Mesorhizobium onobrychidis: one gene and its partners. The protein of the gene in region 2 interacts with the protein of the main gene of each other region in a pairwise test. Links are inferred from orthologs where the notes say so. Each region holds a gene or a part of one and is shown on either strand. Other genes may lie near its edges. The genes, in order: secA, ybgC and IHQ72_RS26035.

The links.
Region 1: the proteins of ybgC (region 2) and secA interact in binary tests that used the Escherichia coli proteins (3 or more experiments, as listed by UniProt). The link is inferred for Mesorhizobium onobrychidis from one-to-one orthologs.
Region 3: the proteins of ybgC (region 2) and IHQ72_RS26035 interact in binary tests that used the Escherichia coli proteins (3 or more experiments, as listed by UniProt). The link is inferred for Mesorhizobium onobrychidis from one-to-one orthologs.

What each region holds. Positions count from the first base shown.
Region 1 is NZ_CP062229.1:1,570,452-1,577,271, forward strand. The notes cover bases 2,154-5,404. They hold secA (preprotein translocase subunit SecA), read right to left. Parts: upstream 5,087-5,404; coding sequence 2,354-5,086; downstream 2,154-2,353. Other genes in these bases: IHQ72_RS07770 (hypothetical protein), read left to right, coding at 2,154-2,208; IHQ72_RS07780 (peptidylprolyl isomerase), read left to right, coding at 5,338-5,404. Outside these bases: IHQ72_RS07765 (NAD(P)-dependent oxidoreductase), read right to left, coding at 682-1,632; more of IHQ72_RS07770, read left to right, coding at 2,035-2,153; more of IHQ72_RS07780, read left to right, coding at 5,405-6,252; IHQ72_RS07785 (TetR/AcrR family transcriptional regulator), read right to left, coding at 6,543-6,820. UniProt on the Escherichia coli protein: Required for protein export, interacts with the SecYEG preprotein conducting channel.
Region 2 is NZ_CP062229.1:1,249,824-1,256,079, forward strand. What follows is about bases 1,607-4,293. They hold ybgC (tol-pal system-associated acyl-CoA thioesterase), read left to right. Parts: upstream 1,607-2,556; coding sequence 2,557-3,030; downstream 3,031-4,293. Other genes in these bases: IHQ72_RS06040 (glycoside hydrolase family 5 protein), read right to left, coding at 1,607-2,422; tolQ (protein TolQ), read left to right, coding at 3,310-4,020; tolR (protein TolR), read left to right, coding at 4,030-4,293. Outside these bases: more of IHQ72_RS06040, read right to left, coding at 1,172-1,606; more of tolR, read left to right, coding at 4,294-4,488; cell envelope integrity protein TolA, read left to right, coding at 4,496-5,653; Tol-Pal system beta propeller repeat protein TolB, read left to right, coding at 5,721-6,256.
Region 3 is NZ_CP062229.1:5,219,242-5,225,624, reverse strand. What follows is about bases 1,751-4,564. They hold IHQ72_RS26035 (acyl carrier protein), read left to right. Parts: upstream 1,751-2,946; coding sequence 2,947-3,183; downstream 3,184-4,564. Other genes in these bases: fabF (beta-ketoacyl-ACP synthase II), read left to right, coding at 3,218-4,480; fabG (3-oxoacyl-[acyl-carrier-protein] reductase), read left to right, coding at 2,020-2,757; fabD (ACP S-malonyltransferase), read left to right, coding at 1,751-1,961. Also shown: IHQ72_RS26050 (LTA synthase family protein), read right to left, coding at 1-740; more of fabD, read left to right, coding at 1,008-1,750; endolytic transglycosylase MltG, read left to right, coding at 4,583-5,809; IHQ72_RS26020 (YicC/YloC family endoribonuclease), read left to right, coding at 5,989-6,383. UniProt on the Escherichia coli protein: Carrier of the growing fatty acid chain in fatty acid biosynthesis.

The DNA of each region.
Region 1 (6,820 bases), 320 kb from region 2 along the record:
CGAGCGAACGCCGGGAGTTGCCGGAGCCCGTGCGATCCGGCCGATCGCGCTCGGCCGCAAGAACTGGTTGTTCGCCGGATCGGACAAGGGCGGCGAGCGCGCCGCTGCGATCCTGTTGCTGATCGAAACCGCGAAGCTCAACGGTCTCGATCCCGAATCCTATCTTCGCGACGTCCTCGCTCGCATCGCCGACCATCCGATCAATAGGATTGACGAATTGTTGCCGTGGAGCATGCGGCATCAAGATCGATAGTATCTGTCGCGCCTCTTTTTGGCGTTTAGGATTCTACGCCGCGGGTTGACAATAACCACGGCCAAACACGCGGCTAGCACTGGGTAGATTGCCGGCCAATCGAACAGCAGTGCCACAATGACACCCGCGTAAATGGGAGCGCTACATGGAAACCGATGGAAAGCGGCCAGCGAAGAGATGAAATGTGAAATTACGGACAAAATCCCGCAGGGCAGCCACTAGGTGGTAAGCGATCGTCACCTTGGAGAGCTTCGTCAGCAGGCGCTCGGCTGCCTAACCGCATGGCCGGCTGCGCTTACCCAACCGACTCCGCCGGCCATGCTGCCTTTGGCGCAGCAGCCAAGGCCACACTAACATTCTCCCTGGACCACTCGGTGGGGGCTGGTCACTCCGCTCTGCGTGTCTCGGGGTGAGGCCCTTACCTCGAGTTAGTAACCCAGTTCGAGGTCGATCTTGTTGGACAGAGGCTCTCCTCTTGCGACTTGACCGCAGAGATCGGCGGCCTGGTCGATTCCAGAATCCACCCAGAAGCTCGCGACATGAGGTGTGATGGTCACCTTGGGATGATTCCACAGTGGCGATGAGGCCTCCAGCGGTTCACGCTGAAACACGTCAAGGCAAGCACCAGAAAGCTGATCTTCGTCGAGAGCGCGGATCAGGTCGGCTTCGTTGACATGCGCGCCCCTGGCGACATTCACGAGGTAGGCACCTCGCTTCATTTTTCCAAAGGCACTGGAGTTCAGTATCCCACGAGTGTCACCAGTCAGGGGAAGTGAACAGATAACGTAGTCCCGGAGTGTGAGTGCGTCCGCAAGCTGGGCACGGCCAAAGTAACTCTGTATGCCAGGAAGCGTCTTCTGGTGACGAGACCAGACAGCAGTGTCGTAGCCCAGGTCCGCAAACAGCTTTGCGGCCCAGCCACCGATCCGGCCCGCACCCAGCACAACAATTCTTGTCTCGGAGACCTTCCGCGGCGCGATCGGACTCCAAATCTTGCGGGCTTGCTGACTCATGTACTCCGCAACATGCCGTTGCTGGCAGAGAACGCGAAGGACGATGTACTGCACCACTTCCGAAGCCTGCTCACGCGTTGCGAGCCTAATGAGCGAAACACTCTTTGGAAAGCTTTGGAGATCAATACCGTCGACACCTGCCCCCAAATAGACGACGGCGCGCAGTCCTGTCATCGCGTCGAAAAAGCCAGGACTGGCGCCTTTGTCGATCAGCACTATATCTATGTCTCCTTTGTTCCCGACGTCTGGCCAAAGCCTGAACTCCAGCTGCGGCACACGATTCTTCAGCTCAGCAGCCCACACTTTGGCGTCGATGTAGTCAGGATACTCATTGACCATCAGAACGGTAATGGGTTGGCCCGACACTTCGCACCTCCAAGATACAGGCAATGATCGGATGCATATTCCCGCCTATTCTAGCACACCGGCCTTGCGCAATGAATCTGCGAAATGCTGCTGGTCCTCCGGGCTGCGGTAGGGGTTGTTTTCGAGCATAATTTGAATGCACGTCTTCTTCGCCTGCCTTGCGCCTCCAGGGTGCTGGCCTTGCAACAGCCAGCTCGGCCCATTGTCGCGCCTCGTCAAGGCGACCGAGTTCCGCGAGCATCGCGGCTCCGTAGAAGGTCGAGTCGATGAAGTAGTCTGGCAACTTTCTTCTGAGCTCGAATGCGTCCTCGTAACGCTCAAGCCGCGTAGGACGCCGGACGCTTACGATGGGATGCGCCGACCGTTTATTGTCACGGCGATCCGGACCGGGTGCGCGCGCGATTGCACAGGCTTATCGCCGAGGCACGCAGCGCGGAGACGTTGCCTTGGGATCAGGACAGCACTCGGCTCTACCGCAAGATCGTGCCCCAGATGGTGCTTTGGCTGCCGGAGGAAGAGGCCGCGCAGTTGAAGTTCGAGCTCGAGGCTGAAATGGAGCGGCCGAAAGCGGCGTAATAACGGATACGCCGGCGGGACAGCGCCCCCTCTGGCCTGCCGGCCATCTCCCCCTCAGGTGGGGAGATTGGCTAACCGCGAACGCCGGCGCCGCCCCTCATCCGCCTGCCGGCACCTTCTCCCCGTGAACGGGGCGAAGGCAAGCTTACGCAAACGCCCCATGGCAATGCTTGTACTTCTTGCCTGAACCACACGGGCAGGCCTCATTGCGGCCGACCTTGCCCCAGGTGGCGGGGTTGTTTGGGTCGCGGTTTTCGGGGGCGACGATGGCGTTGGTCTCCTGGCGAACCAGAAGCCCGGTCTCGCCGCCGTTAAAATCGTCCTCGCCGGTGGTGCCGTCGAGATGGCTGCCGAACATATCGGGCGCCTCGGGCGGCGGCGCTTCGGCGGCCTGGCGGACCAGCTCGACACGCATCAATTGCGCGGTGACGGCCTGGCGCAGATTGCCGAGCATAGCCTGGAACAGCTCGAACGCCTCGCCCTTGTATTCCTGCAGCGGGTCGCGCTGGGCGTAGCCGCGGAAGCCGACGACCGAGCGCAGATGATCGAGGTTGACGATGTGCTCGCGCCACAGATGGTCGAGCGTCTGCAGCACCACCGAGCGCTCGACATAGGTCATCACGTCGGGGCCGAAGCGCTCGGCACGCTCCTTGGCGGCAGTTTCGGCGGCCTGGCTGATGCGCTCGCGGATGTCGTCCTCGGCAATGCCCTCTTCCTTGACCCAGTCCTCGATCGGCAGGTCGAGATTGAGGAATTCGGCGACCTCGGCCTTGAGGCCGGCGACGTTCCACTGCTCGGCATAGGCGTTTTCGGGAATGGCCTTGGCGACGATCTCGTCGATGACGCCCTCGCGCATTTCGGCGATGGTCTCGGAGAGGCCCTCACCGTCCATCAGCTCGAGGCGCTGCTCGAACACCACCTTGCGCTGGTCGTTCGAGACGTCATCATATTTCAGCAGGTTCTTGCGGATGTCGAAGTTGCGCGCCTCGACCTTCTTCTGCGCCTTTTCCAGCGCCTTGTTGATCCAGGGGTGGATGATCGCCTCGTCTTCCTTGAGGCCGAGCTTCTGCAGCATGCCGTCCATGCGCTCGGAGCCGAAGATGCGCATCAGATCGTCCTGCAGCGACAGGAAGAACTTTGAGCGGCCGGGATCGCCCTGGCGGCCTGAGCGGCCGCGCAACTGGTTGTCGATGCGGCGGCTTTCATGGCGTTCGGTGGCGAGCACGTAGAGGCCGCCGGCGGCGAGCGCCTTTTCCTTCAGCCGGGCGACGTCGTCGCGGATTGCCTTTTCCCTGGCTTCGCGCTCGGGGCCAGTCGGCATATCGCCAAGCTCTTCGGCGATGCGCATGTCGGCATTGCCGCCGAGCTGGATGTCGGTGCCGCGGCCGGCCATGTTGGTCGCAATGGTGATGGCGCCGGGTTTTCCGGCCTGGGCGACGATCGCCGCCTCACGCTCGTGGTGGCGGGCGTTCAGCACCTCGAAGTCGGTGAAGCCTTCCTTGCGCAGGCGCGCGGCCAGCAGCTCGGATTTCTCGATCGAGGTGGTGCCGACCAGCGTCGGCTGGCCCTTGGTGCGGGCTTCCTTGATCTCCTTGACGATCGCCTTGTATTTCTCCTCGACGGTCCGGTAGACCTCGTCGTCCTCGTCGATACGGATGACCGGCAGATTGGTCGGGATCTCGGTGACGTCGAGATTGTAGATGTTGCCGAATTCCTCGGCCTCGGTCAGCGCCGTGCCGGTCATGCCGGCGAGCTTCTTGTAGAGGCGGAAATAATTCTGGAAGGTGACGGAGGCGAGCGTCTGGTTCTCCGGCTGGATCGCCACATGCTCCTTGGCCTCGAGCGCCTGGTGCAGGCCTTCCGAATAGCGGCGGCCGGGCATCATGCGGCCGGTGAATTCGTCGATGATGACGATCTCGCCGTTGCGCACGATATAGTCCTTGTCCTTCTGGAACAGCTGGTGCGCCTTCAGCGCATTGTTGACGTGGTGGACGATGGCGACGTTCTCGACGTCGTAGAGCGACTCGCCCTTGAGCAGGTCGGCGTCGCGCAAAAGGTTCTCCAGCTTCTCGGTGCCCTCCTCGGTGAAGATCGAGGTCTTCTGCTTCTCATCGATCTCGTAGTCGGCCGGCTCGAGCTTCAGCATGAAGGCATCGATGGTGTTGTACATTTCCGAGCGGTCCTCGAGCGGACCGGAAATGATCAGCGGCGTGCGCGCCTCGTCGACCAGGATGGAGTCGACCTCGTCGACGATCGCGTAGCTGTGGCCGCGCTGCACCATCTGCGCGCGCTCGAATTTCATGTTGTCGCGCAGATAGTCGAAGCCGAGCTCGTTGTTGGTGGCGTAGGTGACGTCGGCGGCATAGGCGGCGGCGCGTTCCTCGTCGGACAGGCCATGGACGATGACGCCGACGGTAAGGCCGAGGAATTTATAGACGCGGCCCATCCATTCGGAGTCGCGTGTGGCAAGGTAGTCGTTGACGGTGACGACATGGACGCCCTTGCCGGCGAGCGCGTTGAGATAGACGGGCAGCGTGGCGACAAGCGTCTTGCCCTCGCCGGTGCGCATCTCGGCGATGCCGCCATTGTGCAGCACCATGCCGCCGATCAGCTGCACGTCGAACGGGCGCATGCCGAGCACGCGGCGCGCCGCTTCGCGCACGGTGGCGAAGGCCGGCACCAGCAGATCATCGAGGCTGGCGCCGTTGGCAACGTCCTGGCGGAATTTTTCCGTGCGGGCCGTCAGCTCGGCGTCGGAGAGCGCCCGCATCTCGTTTTCCATGGCGTTGATCGCTTCGACGCGCGGTCGGGTCGACTTGACCCGGCGATCGTTGGAGGAGCCGAAAACCTTACGGGCGAGACCGCCAAAACTGACCATTCAATGGTCCTTTCGATAGCATTCCAAGTCGTTGCGACGGGTGCCGGCGGCCCCATCAAATCCACGTGAAACGCGGACAAACGCAAAAAGCGCCCGGAAAACGGTTCTGGACGCAAAGTCGTTGGACAGATAAGAGGGGGCTCAATCGATGTCAACGGCGCGCTCGCCCTGACGACCGTGCCAAATTCCGCCACAATCTGGCTGGTCTGGAAGCCATCCTGCTCTAGCTATCCCCTATTGGAGTTAATCGTATGTCCTTATTGTTCCGCCGCGCGTCGCTCGCCAGCCTCGGCCTGGCATTCGGGCTGTCGGCTTTGTCGCTGTCGCCACTGATGGCGCAGGACGCCGCGCCTGCCCAACCAGCCCCGGCCCAACCGGCCGCGCCGGTCGATCCGAACGGCGTGGTCGCCACGATCAACGGCCAGACGCTGACCGAGGCAGACCTTGCGCTTGCCGAAGGCGAGCTGTCGCAGCAGTTCGCGCAGATGCCGCCCGAACAGCGCCGCGCCGCAGCACTTTCGGCGGCGATAGAGATCAAGGTCATGGCCGCCCAGGCGGTCACCACCGGCCTCGACAAGGATCCAGACTTCCAGCGCCGCATGGCGTTCCTGCAGCAGCGCGCCCTGCATGGCGAGATGGTCGAGAAGGATGTCGTCGGCAAGGTTACGGATGCCGAGGTTCGCGCCCGCTACGACCAGGAAATCGCCAACACGCCGCCGACCAACGAGGTGCATGCCCGTCACATCCTCGTGAAGTCGAAGGAAGAGGCCGATGCGATCATCAAGCAGCTCGACGGCGGCGCCGATTTCCAGAAACTCGCCAACGAGCACACCAGCGATCCGAGCGGCAAGACCAGCGGCGGCGATCTCGGCTGGTTCGGACCCGGCCAGATGGTGCCGGAGTTCGACAAGGCGGTCTTCGCGCTGGCGGTCGGCAAATACACCGAGCAGCCGGTGCAGTCGCAGTTCGGCTGGCATGTCATCCAGGTCGAGGACAAGCGCGCCAAGCAGCCGCCGGCCTTCGACCAGGTCAAGGACCAGGCCCGTCAGGCGGTCATCCGCGACAAATATATCGCGCTGGTCAAGTCGCTGCGCGCCGAGGCCAAAGTCGAGATCCCGGACGAGAAGCTGAAGAAGACGGTCGACGCGCTGGAAAACACCAAGTAGTCCAACGTGAGGCTGGGGCAAGCAGGGCAGTCGGTTCAGGTTTGAGTTTGCCCGCCACTTTATGGGCGTTGCGTCAGGTCTTCCCTTCTCCCCTTGTGGGAGAAGGTGGCCGAGCCTACGGGTCTTGCCTCCGGCAAGCCCGAGGACAGGCTCCGCTCGGTCGGATGAGGGGTGTTCCAGCTTGGCACCGACAGCGCTCCGGCCAGCACCCCTCTTCCGTCTTGGCGCTGCGCGCCAATCCACCTTTTCCCACAAGGGGAGTAGGGAAGAAGCGCGGCGTCGAGAGCGCCCTATCCTACAATGCGTCGACGCCTCCGCCGGACCGCCGCGGCGTCGACCGAGCCGGCATCGTCAGCGGCTATGCCCTTCAACACATAGCCAACCGCCCTGCGCAGCGTCGTTTCGTCTTCGTCGAGGCGATTGGTCAAAAGATGCGTCCAGGCAAAGGAGGCGACCAGGTCGGCGACGAGCGTGGCATCGACGTCGGCCGCCACTTCGCCTCTTGCCTTGGCGCGTTCGATCATCTGGCCGGTATGGGCATGGCGTCCTTTCGTGTATTCGACAAGCA
Region 2 (6,256 bases):
AAACAAACATTTGAAGCGCGTCGCATGAATCCTTTCAAACGCGGCGCGCTTTGAGCCTGGTCCATCCCGACAGCGGGATGGGGCTCTATCTCAATGTTTGAGCACCGGATTTTCCCAAAACCGGTACCCACTTTTGGGTCCGATGCTTTAGCTGCGCAAAATCTCCTAATCCTGGTCAGCTTGCCGGCACATTTGCGGATTTTAACGCGAAGCCTCGCGCTGTGGGACGACGATCCCGCGAACGACGGAGCTGAGCGATGATCACCAGACGTGGCTTCCTGCGCCTCATCGGCGGTTCGTTCTTATCGGCCGTGTCGCTCAGCGCTTATGCGGTTGGCCTGGAGCCGATGTTGCTGACGCATGTAAAGCGCTATTCATTGACGCCGCCAAACTGGCCTGCAGGATTGCGGCTTCGCGTTGTCGCTCTCGCCGATATTCATGCTTGCCGGCCATGGATGACGCCGGAGCGGATTAAGTCGCTTGCCGAACGGGCGAACGCCCTGCAGCCGGATCTGATTGTCCTGCTTGGCGACTATGCATCCGGCACTCGCCTGGTGACGGACTAGGTGGATTCCTCCGAATGGGCGCCGGCCTTGTCCGGTCTGAAGGCGCCGCTCGGCGTGTGGTCGATCCTTGGCAATCACGACTGGTGGGAGGACCTTTCCGCGCAAAAAGCCGGGTTGGGGCCGACGGTGGCGCGCAGGGCGCTCGAGAGCGCCGGTATCCCGGTCTTAGAAAACGATGTCGTCCGCCTGGAAAAGGACGGGCATGGCTTCTGGGTCGCCGGACTTGCGGACCAACTTGCGCTGCGGCCGGGCAAAGCCTGGGGCCGCAGCAGATTCAAAGGACTGGACGACCTGCATGGCACGCTGGCAAAGGTAAGCGACAAGGCTCCCGTTATTCTGCTCGCTCATGAGCCGGACATATTTCCCAAGGTCCCGTCACGGATATCGTTGACCCTTTCGGGCCATACCCATGGCGGACAGGTGCGGTTGCTCGGCTATTCTCCGGTCGTGCCATCCCGCTTCGGCAACCGTTTTGCCTATGGCCATGTCGTGGAGGAGAACCGCAACCTGATCGTCTCCGGAGGCCTCGGCTTCAGCATCCTGCCGGTGCGTTTTGGGATGCGCCCAGAGATTCTTTCGATCGAACTGGGTTCAGCCTGAACCGCTCAATGAAGGGACTTGATCATCTCCATCACATCCGGCTCTGCCTTGTCGCCGTCAAAAGCGTCGACGATGCCGAAGGCGCCGCCATAGCTCCAGACCGACCATGCGAAGCCATGGGCTTCGGCGCGCGCGATCATGTCCCTGACATAAGCGGCGCGGTATTCGGCCGGCATCACATAGGCATTGCCGTATTCCTGGCGGATCATGCCGAATTCGCCCAATGTGATGTTCTCCGGCTTGATGCCGTTGGCCTTTGCCCAGGCTTCGACCCTGGTGAACGGCGCATCCATCGTCTCGAGCAGCTTCTCGTCCGTATCGATGCTGGCGACCTGCTCGTCGAGATAGGCAAGCAGACCGCTTTGCCGCGTCCATGGCGCCTCGGCCTTGATCCTTGCCCGGATCGTGTCGAGCGTAGCATCCAGCTGGGCGCGCGGGACGGCGCTGAGCGGATATGGCAGGCCGATCACGTAGGGGATGAAGTCGCCGGCCCAGGTCGCGCCCTGGTGGGTCAGCAGGAACGGCTCGTGCGAGTGAAAAGTCCAGATGACGTTGTCGTCCGGGATCGCCTTCGGATCGATCTTTGCCAGCGATGCCGCATTGGAATAGCAGGCGCCGGTCAGGATCAGGGTGAGCTTGGTGGCCGACGAACGCGCCGCCGCGAACAGTCTCTGCTGGCGCTCCGGCCAGAGGCCGGTGCCGTCGGCGTCACAGTCGACGACCGGCTCGTTCATCGGCTCGAAAGCGACTTGGCGCGGATCCTCATCGGCCAGCGTGCGCGCCATCTTGCGCACCATTTCGACATAGGCGTCGAACATTTGTGGATCGTCCATCACCTCGCCCATGCCGACCTTGCGGCTGCTGCCGCTGGGGATCAGATGCATGTCGACGATCACTTTCAGTCTGGCACGGTTGATCGTGCGCACCGAGCCCAGCACGCTGGCATAGAGCTCGTCGCGCAGCGCCAGCGCCTCGCCGGACAGGAACGGCGACGGATCGACCGGCATGCGCAGGAAATCGAAGCCGGCGCTCTTCAGCGCCTTAAGGTCATCGTCGTTAAGGAATTTGCGCCATTCCGGATAGGGCAGGATTGCCTGCGGGTCGCTCCATTTGTCCTCGCCCGGCCAGGTCGTCCATTGGTCAAGATTGAGGCCGCGCTTCATCGAAAAACTGGCTGCCTGGCCCGGCAGCACCAGCGCGGCCAGCACAAGCAGCGCCGCCATCAGGGTCTTGATCATCCCGGTCAACAATGCCATCGGGGTTAATGCGCCAAGTTAATGCGTGTCGCCCAAAAGTGTGTAGCGGTTTTTGGACAACGACACGCACGGAAACAATTACCTAAAGCGCGTCGCGCTTCAGGTGCCCGGTCAGGCCCGAAAAGGAAAGCGCAATGGACGATCATGGTGAATCGGCGACGCTCTGCGCCGGGCTTTCCGGCGCGCTGACGGAATTCGGCCACCGGCTGATGGCGCGGGTCTATTATGCCGACACCGATTTCTCCGGCGTCGTCTACCACGCGCGCTATCTCGAATTCTTCGAGCGTGGCCGTTCCGATTATCTCAGGCTTGCCGGCGTCCATCACACCGAGCTCGCCGAGGGCAAGCATGGCGAAAAAATAGTCTGGGTGGTGCGGCGCATGGAGATCGACTTCCGTGGATCCGCCCGCATGGACGACATCCTGACCATCGAGACGCGCACCGAGGACATTTCGGGCGCCCGCATCTTCATGGCGCAGCAGCTGAAGCGCGGCGGCGAGGTGCTGGTCGAGGCGCGGGTCGAGGCGGCGATCATCGGCGAGAATGGCCGGCCAAGACGTTTTCCGAAGGAATGGATCGCAGCCTTCATACCGAACGCAAATCGGTAAGTTACTGACGCCGGTGATCCGCTGACGATGCCGGGCGGCTCGCCCAAGGCGCGGCAATGCGCCGCGCTGTACGTCCTAACCCATCCTTAACCATAACGGTTCATGAAGAGGGTGGTGAAGATTGGAGGAATCCAGCGCCTTCCTTTCACCAACATTTTCCCCGAAAAGGCCGCCAACGGTGCATTTTGGGGTTATTCCGCAAGCGTTGCGCAAACGGACCACAAGGGATGCCCATGGGCCAGCCGCCAGCCGTGCCCGGAAAATCTTAAGGACGTAACCATGGAAAATATCGCACTCGCCGAACCGGGCGCGCATTTGTCGATTTGGGCGCTGTTCATGCAGGCCGGCTGGGTGGTCAAGCTGGTCATGATCGGGCTGCTCTGCGCCTCGATCTGGACCTGGGCGATCATCGTCGACAAGCTCGTCGCCTATGGCCGCATGCGGCTCGCGCTCAATCGCTTCGAACAGGTGTTCTGGTCCGGGCAGTCGCTGGAGGAGCTCTACCGCACCCTCGCCGACCGCAAGACCACAGGCATGGGCGCCATCTTCGTCGCCGCCATGCGCGAATGGAAGAAGAGCTTCGAGAAGGGCGCGAAATCGCCGCTCGGCCTGCAGACCCGCATCGACAAGGCGATGGACCTAGCGCTGACCCGCGAAATGGAAAAGCTGGAAGGACGGCTTGGCTTTCTCGCCACCACCGGCTCGGCGGCGCCCTTCATCGGCCTGTTCGGCACCGTGATCGGCATCATGACCTCGTTCCAGGCGATCGCCGCATCCAAGAATACCAGCCTGTCGGTGGTCGCACCCGGCATTGCCGAAGCGCTGCTGGCCACGGCAATAGGCCTGCTCGCGGCTATCCCCGCTGTCATCGCCTACAACAAGCTGTCGTCGGACGCGAGCAAGATCGCCGTGCGCATGGAAGGGTTCGCGGACGAGTTCTCCGCCATACTCTCGCGCCAAATCGATGAAAAAGTCGCGCAGAAGACCTGAGGAACAATCATGGGAATGTCTGTAGGCGCGGGTGGCGGAGGACGCGGTGGTCGCGGCCACAGGCGGCGCGGCCGCCATCACGCGATGATATCGGAAATCAACGTCACGCCGATGGTCGACGTGATGCTGGTGCTGTTGATCATCTTCATGGTCGCGGCGCCATTGCTGACGGTCGGCGTGCCGATCGACCTGCCGGACACACAGGCCAAGGCGATGAACGCCGATACACAGCCTATAACCGTGTCCATCAACCCGGTCGGCCAGATTTACCTGCAGGAAACTGAGATCCCGATCGAGGAACTGGTGGCGAAGCTGCAGGCGATCTCCAAGACCGGCTACGACGAGCGCATTTTCATCAGGGGTGACAAGGCGACGGATTACGGGACGGCCATGAAGGTGATGGCCCGCATCTCGGCCGCCGGCTACAAGAATATCGGCCTGGTTTCACTGCAGGAACAGGATCAATAGACGCAAGATGAGGACCGGCCTCACCACATCGGTGATCTTGCATGCGGTCGTGATCGGCTTCGGCCTGTTCACGCTGTCGGCGCCGGCTGCATTGCCGGCGTCCGATGCCGAGTCGCTGGCGGTCGAAATCGTGCCGATGGAAGCGATCGCGCAAATACAGAAAGGCGACAAGAAAGCTGCGGTGAGTGAAAAGCCGGCTCCATTGCCGACCCAGCGCCCGGACATCGTTCCCGACGCGCAGACGGTCGGCGACAACAGCGTCGATACCGACAAGCCGCCGACGCCGGAACCCAAGCCCCAGCCGGTCGATAAGGCTGAGGCGCCGCCGCCCGCGCCGACGCCGAAAGAGAAGCCAAAGCCCGAGGATGTGCCGAAGCCGAAGGAGCAGCCCAAGCCTGTCCCGGCGACCGAGGTCGCACCGGTGCCGCAGCCGAAGGAAGAGGTCAAGCCCGAGCCGGTCAAGCAGGCGGAGCCAAAACCGACTCCGGCCAAGGAACCGGCGCCGACGCCGCCGCAGGACAAGACCGCCGCCATCGACCCGAAGCCTGAGGTCAAGCCGGACGCCGTCGCCGAAGCGATTGCCAAGGAACCGCCAACCGAGGAGACGCAGCTTCCGGACTCTGCGCCGGCCCCGCAGGCGCGGCCAAAGCCGCAGCCGGCCCAGGCCGAAAGCGCCAAGGCACCCGAGCGCAAGGACGCCGACAAGCCGGTCAAGGAAGCCTCGTCAAAGCCGAAATCTGAAGACAAGCAGTTCAACGCCGACGAGATTTCGGCGCTGCTCGACAAGCGGAAGCCGTCCGGCGGCGGCGCCAAGCGTTCGACCCAGCAGGCGTCGCTCGGCGCCGACAAGGATCAGGGCCAGAAGCTTTCAAGGTCGGAGCAGGGGGCGTTGGAGGCCCAGCTTGGTGGTTGCTGGACACTGCCGGTAGGGCTCGAGGGTTCCGAGAATTTCATCGTCGTAGTCCGGTTCAACCTGGACGCCTCCGGCAAGCTGGACGGACGGCCATCCGTCGAAAAGTCGAGCGGAAACCGCCCGTTCGACGAAAGTGCCGTGCGCGCGGTTCAGAAATGCGATGTGGCCGGCCTGCAGGTTCCCGCAGGCAAACAAGACATCTGGGCCGACGTCCGGGTCACGTTCGATCCGAGGGAGATGCTGGGCCTGTAGGCCCGGCGCCCGTAGAATCATTGAAGAGAAGCGAGAAGACATGAAATCCATCCTCAAGCCGCTCCTGATGATCGTAGCGATGGCGCTGGGCATGACTGCCGCCGCCACCTTGCCGGCGCGGGCGCTCGTTGAGCTCAACGTCAACAAAGGCAATGTCGAGCCGCTGCCGATCGCCATCACCGATTTCCAGGGCGGCGATGCGTTGGGCGCGGAGATTTCCGACATCGTCAGCGCAGACCTGAAACGCTCCGGCCTGTTCGCGCCGATCGACAAGAGCGCCTTCATCGAAAAGATCTCGAACCCGGATGCCACGCCTCGCTTCGAGGACTGGAAGGTGATCAACGCCCAGGCGCTGGTCACTGGCAGCGTCAGCAAGGAGGCCGATGGCCGCGTCCGCGCCCAGTACAGGCTGTGGGACACCTTTGCCGGCCAGCAGATGTCAGGCGAGCAGTTCTTCGCCAACGACGCCAATACGAGGCGTGTCGCCCATATCATCGCCGACAAGATCTATGAACGGCTGACCGGCGAGAAGGGCTATTTCGACACGCGCGTCGTCTTCATCGACGAATCGGGCGCAAAGAACGCGCGCAAGAAGCGCCTCGC
Region 3 (6,383 bases), 4.0 Mb from region 2 along the record:
CCGGCAGGCGCCGAGACATGGGCCATCGGCACGTTGAGCGCGAAGGCGAGCGCAAAACCGTTGGAGGCGTAGTTTTCCTTCTGGTCCCACATGATCGGGATGATCTGCAGCCGGTCACGCGTCCACGAGAAGGTTGCATAGTCCATGATCGAGACGAAGAAGGCGAGCAGTGGCACGGTCAGCGTCAGCCGGGCAAGGCGCCCCTTGCGGCTGAGCGCCGGCACGCGGCGGCGCCACAGCCGCCAGCCATAAACGAGCAGCGACAGCCCACCGACGATGCCGACCGCCAAGGCGAGGGCGGTTCCCGGGCGTTCGCGCACCAGAAGCGGCATCAGCGCCACGATCTGGCGTGAATAGAGGAAATCGGTCGGATAGAGCGGATCGCCGAGATAAAGCGATTTCTGATGGCCGACGAAGGCCAGCGCCAGGGTCAGCGGCGCGACGATCATCAGGCTCTGGTGGCTGCGGCCGAGCACGGCATCGAGGCCGATCAGGATCAGCGCGAAGATGATGATGGTGGTCCAGCCCGGCTTGAAGGGCTGCAGGAAGAAGGCGACGGTACCGGCAAAGTCGCCGCGCACGATCAGTTCGATCGCAAAAACCAGGATGGCGGCAGCGAGAAGGCTGACGAGGCCATAACGGATAACAGGCCATTTCCGGCCCGGCAGATAGCCGGTGGCCGGATCGCCTTCCAGAAACTGTGGCGCGGCTTTGCCAGCGCCCTTCCTAGTCCTTGCCACCTTACAATTCCCCCGACCATACACAAAAGCGTCATTGAGCTGTCATCGATATGTCACGAAAAGCTAGCGCCTGTGGCTGAAATAAGAAGAGCCAGCAAACGAATCGTGAGCGATTTTCATCATGAGTGATCGACAAAAAGCCTTTTGGAACAGGTACTCGGCCAGCAATACCGAGCCGGAGTGGCCCGGGTCGGGCCGATGGCGGACTTGACTTGCCCGCCCGCCTTGCGTCACAGGCAGGAAAAATCAGCCGCTTGGGAGCCACACATGGCCGTTGCATTCACCTTTCCGGGACAGGGCAGCCAAGCTGTCGGCATGGGCAAGGACCTCGCCGACGCCTTTCCGGAATCGCGGAAGATCTTCGAAGAGGTCGACGACGCGCTCGGCGAAAACCTGTCGAAGCTGATCTGGGAAGGGCCGGAAGAGACGCTGACGCTGACCGCCAATGCCCAGCCGGCGCTGATGGCGGTATCGCTCGCCGCGATCCGGGCACTGGAATCGCGCGGCTTCTCGCTGAAGGACAAGGTCGCCTATGTCGCCGGCCATTCGCTTGGCGAATATTCGGCACTTGCCGCCGCCGGTTTCGTTTCGGTCGCCGATGCGGCCCGGCTCTTGCGTATCCGCGGCAATGCCATGCAGGCGGCTGTGCCGGCCGGTGAAGGCGCCATGGCGGCGATCATCGGGCTGGAACAGGCCGATGTCGAAGCCGCCTGCGCTGAAGCGGCCAAAGGTTCAGCCAAAGATTCAGTTTGCCAGATCGCCAACGACAATGGCGGTGGCCAACTGGTGATCTCCGGCGCCAGGGCGGCGGTCGAGCTGGCGGCGAGACTGTGCATGGAAAAGGGCGCCAAGCGGGCGCTGATGCTGCAGGTCTCGGCGCCCTTCCATTCGGCGCTGATGGCACCGGCGGCCGAGGTCATGCGCGAGGCATTGGCCGAAGTCACGAAGAACGCGCCGTTCGTGCCCGTGGTCTCCAATGTGTCGGTCACTCCGTCCAGCGATCCGGACGCAATCGCCCGCCGCCTGGTCGAACAGGTGACCGGCCGCGTGCGCTGGCGCGAAACGGTGGAATGGTTCGACGCGAATGGCATTGCGACGCTTTACGAAGTGGGCGCCGGCAAGGTGCTGTCGGGACTGGCGCGGCGCATCAACCGCGATATGGCCACCGGCGCCGTCGGCACGCCGGCGGATGTCGACGCGGCGCTGGCGGCGCTCGCATAACCGCCAAGATTTGGCCCCACCCGTGTAGGGTGTTCTCTCTTAGATCAGGAGACAAGACATGTTCGAATTGACCGGCCGCAAGGCCCTCGTCACAGGCGCATCGGGAGGCATCGGCGAGGCGATCGCCAGGGTGCTGCATGCGCAGGGCGCCGTCGTCGGCCTGCACGGCACCCGCGTCGAAAAGCTGGAGACGCTGGCGGCCGAACTCGGCGACCGGGTCAAGCTGTTCCCGGCGAACCTTTCCAATCGCGACGAGGTCAAGGCGCTCGGCCAGAAGGTCGAGGCCGATCTCGAAGGCGTCGACATTCTCGTCAACAATGCCGGCATCACCAAGGACGGTCTGTTCGTACGCATGGCGGACGCCGACTGGGATACGGTGCTCGAAGTCAATCTGACCGCCGTGTTCCGGCTGACCCGCGAACTCACCCATCCGATGATGCGGCGCCGGCATGGCCGCATCATCAACATCACCTCCGTGGTTGGCGTCACCGGCAATCCCGGCCAGACCAATTACTGCGCCTCCAAGGCCGGCATGATCGGCTTTTCCAAGTCGCTGGCGCAGGAGATCGCCACCCGCAACATCACCGTCAACTGCGTCGCCCCGGGCTTTATCGAATCGGCGATGACCGACAAGCTCAACGACAAGCAGAAAGAGGCGATCATGGCGGCGATCCCGACACGGCGCATGGGCACCAGCGCCGAAGTCGCTTCCGCCGTCGCCTATCTCGCTTCCAACGAAGCTGCCTATGTCACCGGCCAGACCATTCACGTGAATGGCGGCATGGCGATGATTTGACAGTTGCGGGAAAACACCCCTTTTCGCCTTGGACCCGGGCCGATTTTCGTGTAATGCGGCCCGCAACCCGGCGGTTCGGGCAAAAACCGGTCCGGTGCCGTTGCGTTTCCGACAGGACCATCTTTCAGCTTGATTAGCGGCATTCTGCCCGCTAACGAAGACAGACAAACAAAAGACGAGGATGCCCAAATGAGTGACACCGCAGAGCGCGTCAAGAAGATCGTTATCGAGCACCTTGGCGTCGATGCCGACAAGGTGACGGAGCAGGCGAGCTTCATCGATGATCTGGGCGCGGACAGTCTCGACACGGTCGAACTCGTCATGGCGTTCGAAGAAGAATTCGGCGTCGAGATCCCGGACGATGCGGCCGAAACCATCCTGACTGTTGGCGATGCGGTGAAGTACATCGATAAGGCTTCTGCCTGACGCTATTTGCAGTCATCACCGAGGAGGACCTGCGATGAGGCGTGTCGTCGTCACGGGCCTTGGGCTGCTTTCGCCCTTCGGCGTAGGCTTCGAGCATGGCTGGAAGGAGCTTCTTACCGGCCGCAGCGCAGCCAAGCGCATCACCGAGTTCGAGGTGGAGGATCTTGCCTGCAAGGTCGCCCACGTCATTCCCCGCGGCAATGGTGAGAACGCCACCTTCAATCCCGAGGCCGTTCTCGAGCCGAAGGAACTGCGCAAAATCGGCGACTTCATCCTGTACGGGATCGCGGCCGCCGACGAGGCGCTGAAGGATTCCGGGTGGGCGCCGAAGTCGCATGAGGAGCAGTGCGCCACCGGCGTGCTGATCGGCTCCGGCATCGGCGGCATCGAAGGCATCGCCGAGAACGCGATGATCCTGAAGGAGCGCGGTCCGCGCCGCATCAGCCCGTTCTTCATCCCCGGCCAGATCATCAATCTCGTCTCCGGCCAGGTTTCGATCCGGCATGGGCTGAAAGGCCCCAACCACGCCGTCGTCACCGCATGCTCCACCGGCGCGCATGCCATCGGCGATGCCGCTCGACTGATCATGTGGGGCGATGCCGACGTGATGGTCGCGGGCGGCACCGAGGCGCCGGTGACGCGGCTGTCGATCGCCGGTTTCGCAGCCTGCCGTGCGCTGTCCACCGACCGCAACGACGCTCCGGAAACGGCCTCGCGTCCCTATGACCGCGACCGCGACGGCTTCGTCATGGGCGAGGGCGCCGGCGTCGTCATTCTGGAGGAACTGGAACACGCCAAGGCACGCGGCGCCAAGATCTATGCCGAGGTCACCGGTTACGGCCTGACCGGCGATGCCTATCACATCACCGCGCCGGCCGAAGATGGCGACGGCGCCTTCCGCTGCATGGTTGCGGCGCTGAACCGGGCCAAGCTGACGCCCGCAGACGTCGACTACATCAACGCGCACGGCACCTCGACCATGGCCGACACGATCGAGCTCGGCGCCGTCGAGCGGCTGGTAGGCAACGCCGCGTCGAAAATATCGATGTCGTCGACCAAATCGTCGATAGGCCATCTCCTGGGTGCGGCGGGCGCCGCCGAGGCGATCTTTTCGATCCTCGCGATTCGCGACAACATCGCGCCGGCCACCATCAATCTCGACAACCCAGAGCGCGAAACGGCGATCGACCTGGTGCCGCACAAGCCGCGCGCCCGCCAGATCGACGTGGCGCTGTCCAATTCCTTCGGCTTCGGCGGCACCAACGCCTCCCTGGTCTTCCAGCGCTACAATGGCTGACCGGTCCGCCGGCCGGCACAGTGTATGCGTGCCGTCAATTTTGCCATATTCGCCCCTACTCTGCCCAAGGGGATTCGTTGCAAGACCAAACGGTAGGGCGCCATGAACACGAACGGGGAATTCGGGCAACGGTCCGCACCGTCGGGTCCGATCGTGCCGAAGACGGCCAGCGAAGCATTGCGGCCTGAAGCCGGCACGCCGCCGCCCAAGCGCTCGCGCGCCTCGCGCAGCCAGTTCGTCGTGTTCATGAACTTCGTCATCTCCTTGGTGATGCTGTTGGTTCTGGCGGCCGGTTTTGCATTGTATTTCGGTAAGCAGGAATTCAACGAGCCCGGCCCGTCGGCCAATGCCGACACCTTCCTGGTCAAGCCGAACACCGGCGTCCAGGAAATTGCAGAGCAGCTCGAGCGGCGTGGACTGATCAGCGACGCGCGCATCTTCCGCCTTGGCGTGCGTGCCTTTGGCAATGATTCGGAACTGAAGGCCGGGGAATACGAGATCAAGCCGCAGGCCTCCATGCGCGACATCATGGAGTTGCTGAAGAGCGGCAAGTCGGTGATGTATTCGCTGACCGTCCCCGAGGGACTGACGGTCGAGCAGGCGCTGCAGCGCATCGCCGATCAGGCAGCGCTCGACGGCGATATGCCGGCGACCATTCCACCCGAGGGCAGCCTTGCCACCGACACGCTGCGTTTCACCCGCGGCGCGACACGCCAGCAGATGGTCGAGAAGCTTTTGGCGAATCAGAAGAAGCTGGTCCAGGATGTCTGGCAGCGGCGCGCCCCCGATCTGCCTCTGGCCAATGTCGACGACTTCGTCATCCTGGCTTCGATCGTCGAGAAGGAGACGGGCAAGGGCGACGAACGCTCACGGGTCGCCGCCGTCTTCCTCAACCGGCTGGCCAAGGGCATGCGGCTGCAGTCCGATCCGACCATTATCTACGGCCTGTTCGGCGGCAAGGGCAAACCCGCCGACCGCCCGATCTACCAGTCGGACATCAAGAAGCCGACGCCCTACAACACCTATCTGATCAATGGCCTGCCGCCGACGCCGATCGCCAATCCCGGCCGAGCGGCGCTGGAGGCGGTAGCCAACCCGTCGAAGACCGACGACCTCTATTTCGTCGCCGATGGCACCGGCGGTCACGTCTTTGCCGCGACGCTCGCCGAGCACAATGAGAACGTCGCCCGTTACCGGGCGCTGCAGAAGAAGCTGGCCGATGAAGCCGCCAAGGCCGGTGCTGACAAGGCCGACGCCGCCAAGGTGGAAGGTCAGACCGATGCGCCGGTTGACGGCGGCGATGGCGATGCGGGAGCGGCGGCGCAGTAGCGCCGGACGGTTCTGGGATCGTCCCTCCGATTCGTTGACGGCGGCGGACGTGCTGATTTTGTGATCAGGAGCGTCTGCGTCCGATCCGGCGCGAAGAGGCGCTCCGGCATTTTGAAGCCGCGCATGATCTGGCCCGGAACCGCTTCCGGGATCATGCGCCAGGGGGAAGCAAGGGTATCATGAATTTGCAGAGCATGACCGGTTTTGCGCGGGCCGTCGCCGAACATGACGGCACGTCGATCGCCTGGGAGGCCAAGTCGGTCAACGGCAAGAGCGTCGAGGTCAGGCTGCGGCTGCCGCAGGGCATCGAGCGACTGGAGCCGGCCGTCAGGCAGACGGTGCAAAAGCGCTTTGCGCGCGGCAATTTCCAGGCAACGCTGACCGTCGGCCGCGCCGCCGGCCAGCAGGCGCAGCCAGTGGTCAACGAGGCCTTCCTTAGGGATCTGGCGGGGCTGGCCAAGCGGCTGCAGGAGCAGTTCGGCGCGGCGCCTGCGACAGCCGACGGGCTGCTTTCGCTACGCGGCGTGCTCGACATCCCCGAAACCACCGAGACCGAAGAGGCGCGGGCGGCGCT